One region of the Paenibacillus sp. EKM10P genome, then DNA from elsewhere that is predicted to be linked to it. Evidence: riboswitches for the same ligand, from Rfam matches in the RefSeq annotation. Region 1 holds a riboswitch; the other holds the start of a gene.
What was found. Region 1 has a riboswitch for S-adenosylmethionine ahead of metA (homoserine O-acetyltransferase MetA). Riboswitches for the same ligand answer to the same signal wherever they lie in the genome.
Positions count from the first base shown of each region.

Region 2: it holds a riboswitch for S-adenosylmethionine, as region 1 does, so the genes downstream of both, HFE01_RS19170 (methionine ABC transporter ATP-binding protein) here and metA (homoserine O-acetyltransferase MetA) in region 1, are expected to answer to the same signal.

Region 1 is NZ_JAALET010000001.1:647,008-650,433, forward strand. Features, by position in the region: gene HFE01_RS02910 (HRDC domain-containing protein) at 1-273, shown strand, start outside; gene corA (magnesium/cobalt transporter CorA) at 393-1,328, opposite strand; SAM riboswitch class I at 1,878-2,004, shown strand; gene metA (homoserine O-acetyltransferase MetA) at 2,122-3,039, shown strand; gene HFE01_RS02925 (PLP-dependent transferase) at 3,164-3,426, shown strand, end outside.
Region 2 is NZ_JAALET010000009.1:94,807-98,232, forward strand. Features, by position in the region: gene HFE01_RS19160 (UbiD family decarboxylase) at 1-962, shown strand, start outside; gene HFE01_RS19165 (Cthe_2314 family HEPN domain-containing protein) at 1,018-1,737, shown strand; SAM riboswitch class I at 1,868-2,006, shown strand; gene HFE01_RS19170 (methionine ABC transporter ATP-binding protein) at 2,143-3,165, shown strand; gene HFE01_RS19175 (methionine ABC transporter permease) at 3,162-3,426, shown strand, end outside.

The sequences.
Region 1 (3,426 bases):
GAAATGATTGAAGCTGTAGAGCATTTGGATAGGGATGGAATGGATATGGAGAAGCTGATCCGCAAGGAATTGGCACATGTATCAGAGGAGGAGCAGGCAGCCATCTGGTCTGCTTATGCAGAGTTGGGAGATACGCTGCTCAAGCCCATTATGCTAAAAGTGTATGGAGAAGAAAAAGCGACGGAAGCAGGGCTGGATCAAATTTATGAGCGACTGCGACTGATTCGTATACGGTTCCGCCATCAGGAGGTACCTGACCGACATGTTGGATAATATAGAGACGATTGAAAGTGTCCTAAAGTACAAATAAGGTGCAGCATAAAAAAGCAGCAGCGAGTTCCTCATAGGACTCGGCTGCTGCTTTTGATGACCAAGCTTGAAAACCAAATAATTCAAACCCAATCCTTCTTGCGGAAAATACAGAACATACTGACACCTAGTGCCACCATAATCCCAATGACGACAAAATAACCATAACGTGTATGAAGCTCAGGCATATTATCAAAGTTCATCCCATATATTCCGGTAATGACCGTCAACGGCATAAATACGGTTGTAATGGCGGTAAACACACGCATGATTTCATTAGCACGGTTGGCGATACTTGACTGATAAGCTTCTCTAAGGTTCCCCATCAAGTCGCGATAAGTTTCGAAAGTCTCCGAAATTTTCACAGCATTTTCATAAATGTCGCTAAAATATTTTTGTAGTTGATCGTCGATAAGCCGCAAATCCCGTTTGTTCAGGGTATTGATGACTTCCTTTTGCGGGCCGAGCACTTTTTTTAGCCATAGAATCTCACTGCGCAATCCGATGATTTCGTTCAAGTGCGACTTTTTCGTATGCATTAGAATGTCTTCTTCCAGCTTTTCAATACGAACTTCAATCCGGTCACCAACCAGAAAATAGTTATCAACGATCAAATCGACCAACAGATACATAAAACGGTCAGGCTGGCTAACTTCCTGCTCCCACAGCATAGGCTTGAGAGTACGAAGCTCATTGATTTTCTGCTTGGTCACCGTAATGATAAAATGGCGGCCGAGAAAAATGTTCAAAGCACGCAAAAATATTTCTTCATCATCAAAACGAATACTATTTACAACGATAAAATAATGGCTTTCATAAATTTCAATCTTTGGACGCTGTTCTTCTTCACTCAAACAGTCTTCTACTGCAAGATCATGCATAGAAAATAAGGGCTGAAGCACTGTCAGATCCTCGACATCGGCATCAATCCAATAAAAGCCTTCTGCCGGTGCAGTGAGCGCCATTTCAATTTCTTCGACAGGGGTAAAAACCCCGTTGTTAACCAAACGGATTTTCATATATGTCACTCCTTATGCTCCGTCGTAACGGAAATACGTTTACCTTAAGCATAAGGAATGGACTCAGTTAGCCAGTTAGCCGGTGCGGGTAAGCGTGCATACCATCAAAAGCAGAAGGCTTTTGGAGCATGCGGAGCCTGGCGTCCCGTCTTTCGGCAAGCTGAAGTCATTCCTATGCTGTTGTTCAGGGATCGCCGCCTATTCGGACTCGGGTCGCCTTCCATTCCGGATTCACCTCACAAATGTTCTTTTTTAGGTTGCCACAGTATCGAAGAAAACACTCTAATCTACACTGTTGCACCGTATTTTTGCCTATTAGCACTTGTATAGTATAACGCTCGGCCTACGGCCTTTCAAGGGCAAAATCATGGGCTAAATCAACAGCAGTCATATGAGCTTCTGCGAAAGGGGGGATATGATTTAACCTATGGAAAAGGTAGACAAAATGTGAATGCAGGGCACAAATTTACAAGTCCATCTTGACGAAGCCTAGCCGATGCATTAAAGTGAACAACAAGAACTTTGTGAACCCAAAATGAATATAGCGAAATCTTATCAAGAGCAGGTGGAGGGACTAGCCCGATGATACCCGGCAACCGGCGATTTTTATCGCACGGTGCTAATTCTTGCAGGACTCGCGCTTTGTACAAAGAAGCGTAGCCCTGACAGATGAGAGAGGCGCATATGGATACAAATATGACCTTTCTCTAACCGAGAAAGGTCTTTTTATTATATGCCCGGCATCTCTACCAGACGATTTTCGCACAACTTACCGATCAAGGAGTGAGTTTACATGCCGATTAAAATTCCAGATACACTGCCTGCTAAGGAAGTACTGGAGGGCGAAAATATTTTCGTAATGGACGAAAGCCTGGCTTATCATCAGGATATTCGTCCGTTGCGCATCGCCATTTTGAATTTGATGCCTACGAAGGAAACAACGGAAACCCAACTGTTGCGTCTGGTCGGCAATACGCCGTTACAAGTGGATGTCACGTTGGTGCATATGAAGTCACATGTATCTAAAAATACATCGCAAGAATATTTGAACATGTTTTATAAAACGTTTGATGAGATCAAGAACAGTCGTTTTGACGGCATGATTATTACAGGAGCCCCCGTAGAACAACTTGAGTTTGAGGATGTGACCTACTGGCAGGAGATCCGGCAAATCTTTGAGTGGACGAAAACAAATGTTACTTCGACCATGCATATCTGTTGGGCCTCACAGGCAGGCTTATACCATCATTTCAATGTTCCGAAATACGGGCTCGACACCAAATGCTTTGGGGTATTCCCACACACCGTTATTAAACCTAAAGTGAAACTGCTACGCGGTTTTGATGAACTGTTTTATGCTCCCCACTCTCGGCATACCGAGGTTCGGCGGGAAGATATTGACCATATTGCCGAATTAGAAGTTTTATCCGAATCCGAGGAAGCTGGAGTGTACCTGGTAGCCACGCTTGATGGTAAACAAATTTTTGTAACAGGGCATTCTGAATATGACCCACTTTCGCTAAAATGGGAATACGATCGCGATATAGCCAAAGGACTGGATATTGACGTCCCCAAAAATTATTATCCTAATGATGATCCTGGACGCATACCGCCCTCGATCTGGCGGGCTCATGCCAATTTATTATTTTCAAATTGGCTTAACTATTATGTATACCAAGAAACACCTTATGATATCGGACCTCAGATTTAAAAATGGGCTTGTAGTTTACCCTTATACAGTACCACCTTGCAGTAGCGCAGCAGTATAGTCTTGGACATCCATTTTTGCAGCATATGTTATAGCACCTACTATGGAAGTGAACAGGAGGATTCATATGAGTGATAAGCAGTGGAGAATCGAAAGCAGATTGGCACAAATCGGTTCAGTAGAGGAGCCAGTAACCGGGGCTGTTAATTACCCGATTTACCAATCTACGGCGTTCCGCCATCCCCGTCTGGGTCAAAGCACAGGGTTTGATTACATTCGGACGATTAATCCCACGCGAAAGGTACTGGAAGAGGCTGCTGCTGCACTTGAATCTGGTGATGCAGGCTTTGCTTGCAGCTCAGGTATGGCAGCGCTGCAAACGGTATTTGC
Region 2 (3,426 bases), on a different contig from region 1:
TGCCGCCTCATGAACGTCGCCCGGAAGGGCCGTTTGGCGATCATTTTGGCTATTACTCATTACAACATGATTTCCCTGTGTTTCATGTCAAACATATGCATCACCGCAAAGATGCCATTTATCCGGCAACCATTGTAGGTAAGCCACGGCAGGAAGACTACTATCTCGGCGAATTTTTGCAACGTCTGTTGTCGCCCGCCTATCCGCTTGTGATGCCTTCTGTCAAGTCGTTATGGGCATATGCAGAAACAGGTGTACACGCGCTGGCAGCGGCAGTCGTACGTGAAAGCTACTCCCGTGAAGCGCTGGTATCCGGCTTTACCATTCTGGGTCAAGGTCAATTGTCGTTGACCAAATTCCTGATGCTGACGGATCGGGTGATCGATTTATCCGACTTTAACCTGTTGCTAGAAACCATTTTGGAGCGATTTAATCCAGCCAGAGATTTGTTTATTTTTAACCATACGTCTCACGATACACTCGATTACACGGGCCGCAAGCTGAATCACGGCAGCAAGGCGATTCTGATGGGGGTAGGCGAACCTGTGCGTGAATTGCCTCGCGTTTATGAAGGCGGCGATCTGCCGGGAATTCGTGAAATCGAACCCTATTGCGGAGGTTGCCTCGTTATATCCGGCTCGTCCTTTGAGCAGGAGCCTGAACTCGCTGCGCGTGTATTGGAGCGATTAGCTGCGGGTGAGCAAGAGTGGCCGCTTGTCTTTATCGTGGACGATGCCAAAGAAGTTGTTCGCTCCCAAGCCTCGTTCCTGTGGACGGTATTCACACGCTTTAACCCCGCTACAGATATGTACGCCGACAGCGAAGTACGTTTGCATCATCTGAACTATAAGCTGCCGATTGTAGTGGATGCACGTATGAAGCCAGGCTACCCTGATGAGGTGCTACCGCGTGAGGATATAGTTAAGCTTGTAGATCAACGGTGGACGAGTTATTTCGCTTGACGCCAATTCAAGCATCTAACAGCCGGATTTTACAGATATGAAGGAGGCGTGAAGCATGATACGCAAGCTGTTGGGCGAGCCCCCACGTGAAAATCATGGCGTCTTGCTGGATGCCATGAATAGCATGTCAGACATGTTACATTTGCTGGAACGGCAAATCCAGGCCAGTGGTGATCCTACCCATGACTTTCGGAAGGCGGATATTTTAACACGTGGTCTGATGTCGTCTTTGGATGAACTGGAGCAGAGCCATCATGCTGCCGCCTTTTTCCGTATGAAAGTGAAAGCCGGATACGCTGAAGATATGAGCAAGGAGGAAAAATCCGATTATGCTTTGTATGTTTTCTTTTATAAGGATGGGTTTGTGCGGGTATTCTCTATTTTGGATAAGCTTGGTAATTGGATGAATGATTTGTATGATTTAAAAACAGGGCAGTATAAGGCGCATTATTCGTATTTTACCGTGTTGAGACAGCTCAAGTATCTCAAAATGCATCCTGTATTGACTGATAATTTAAATGATATCAAGGACACATACAACGATGCCATCAATCGCTTGCGTAAGCGTCGAAATACGGAAATACATTATATGAACACGGAAATGCAGGACGATCTCTGGCAACGTCACCGTGCTTTATATGGAAAAATCCAACTGGAGGATCTTGATCACCATCTGGAAGATTTGCAGCAGGGCTTGGAAATGGTATGCCAGTCGCTATCAAACGCATTTTCTTATACTGCGAAACAATGGGAGAACCGGGCAGTGCGCCCATAATTATGACAGAAAATATCCTTTGACAAAGCAATGTAAACTATCTATACTGAAACCTAGTTTCAGAAAAATGCTTGAATTATTTTTTTTATATAAACTTAACGGACAGCTAAAGCTGGAGTTTAACATATTTTTCTTATCCAGAGAGGTGGAGGGACTGGCCCGATGAAGCCCGGCAACCCGTTCTTTCCCGGTGTAATGCACCGGGAGGGAACATATGGTGCTAATTCCTACAAAACCGCTAGAGTTATAGCGATTTTGGCAGATGAGAAAAGGTTCGCAAGGTGGGGCCCTTTTCATTCTGTGAAAGGGGCTCTTTTTTGTATAAATAAATAGTGATTTTATACAATCCCGAGAGATGACAACTGGTTAACAGGGTAAGAAAGAAGTGAAGGAGGTCGCAGCACGTTGATAGAGATTAAGCAATTAACCAAGCATTATGGTAAAGGTAACCGACGCGTTAATGCGTTGTCCGGGTTGAACCTTTCTATAAAGCGTGGAGAAATATTCGGGGTGATTGGTCATTCCGGGGCGGGCAAAAGTACGTTGATCCGCTGTATTAATTTATTGGAACGCCCTACTTCAGGCGAAGTATGGGTAGATGGGGTTAACCTTGTGACTGTGAGTCAAGCCCAGTTACAGAAGCAACGCCGAAAAATCGGAATGATTTTTCAACATTTTAATTTGTTGTCTTCGGCGACAGTGTATGACAACATTGCATTTCCATTGCGGCTGGTAAATACCCCAAAGCAGGAGCTAGACAAGAAAGTTCGCGAGCTGCTGGAATTGGTGGGACTGAAAGAACACAGTGGAAAATATCCGTCACAGCTCTCAGGTGGACAGAAGCAGCGGGTAGGGATTGCACGGGCACTGGCTAGTGATCCGCATGTGCTGCTGTGTGACGAAGCGACGTCTGCGCTTGATCCGCAGACGACAGGGTCTATCCTGAAATTGCTGTTGGATATTAACCAGCGCTTTAATTTGACCATCGTATTGATTACTCATGAGATGCATGTGATTCAAAGTATATGTGATCGAGTTGGCGTCATTCATGAGGGCGATATCGTGGAGCAAGGTCCGGTGGCGGAAGTGTTTTTGAAGCCACAGCATCAGGTAACTAAGGATTTTATCCAGCGGGAGGCAGAACATCCTGAGGAATTACAAGCAGCGATTGCAGCAGCAGGTAGCGGGGAATCGGCGCAGGTAGTACGTATCTCCTTCTTGGGCAGTAAAACTTATGATGCGATTCTGTCGCGTACGGCTCGAAGTACGGGTGTTGATTTTGCGATCTTGCAGGGCACCATCTCTACGATTAAAAACGTACCGTATGGACAGCTGATCGTTCGTTTTGAAGGAAACCATGAAGATATAGAGAATACGCTGCGCGAAGTATCTGGGCAAGGACTTGATGTGGAGGTGATCGGACAATGAGCGAACTTGATTTTTCGCAAGTGAGTTGGGAAGAGCTAGGGAATTCTACTCTGGAAACCCTTCAGATGCTCGGGGCATCTGCATTGTTCACCCTCGTTATTGGATTGCCGCTCGGTATATTGTTGTTTCTGGCGAGCCGCTCCTCGTTGACTTTGATGAAGGTGATATACATTGTATTATCCTTCATCGTGAACATTTTGCGTTCCGTACCATTTATCATTTTGATCGTTGCACTTATTCCTTTTACACGATCGTTGGTAG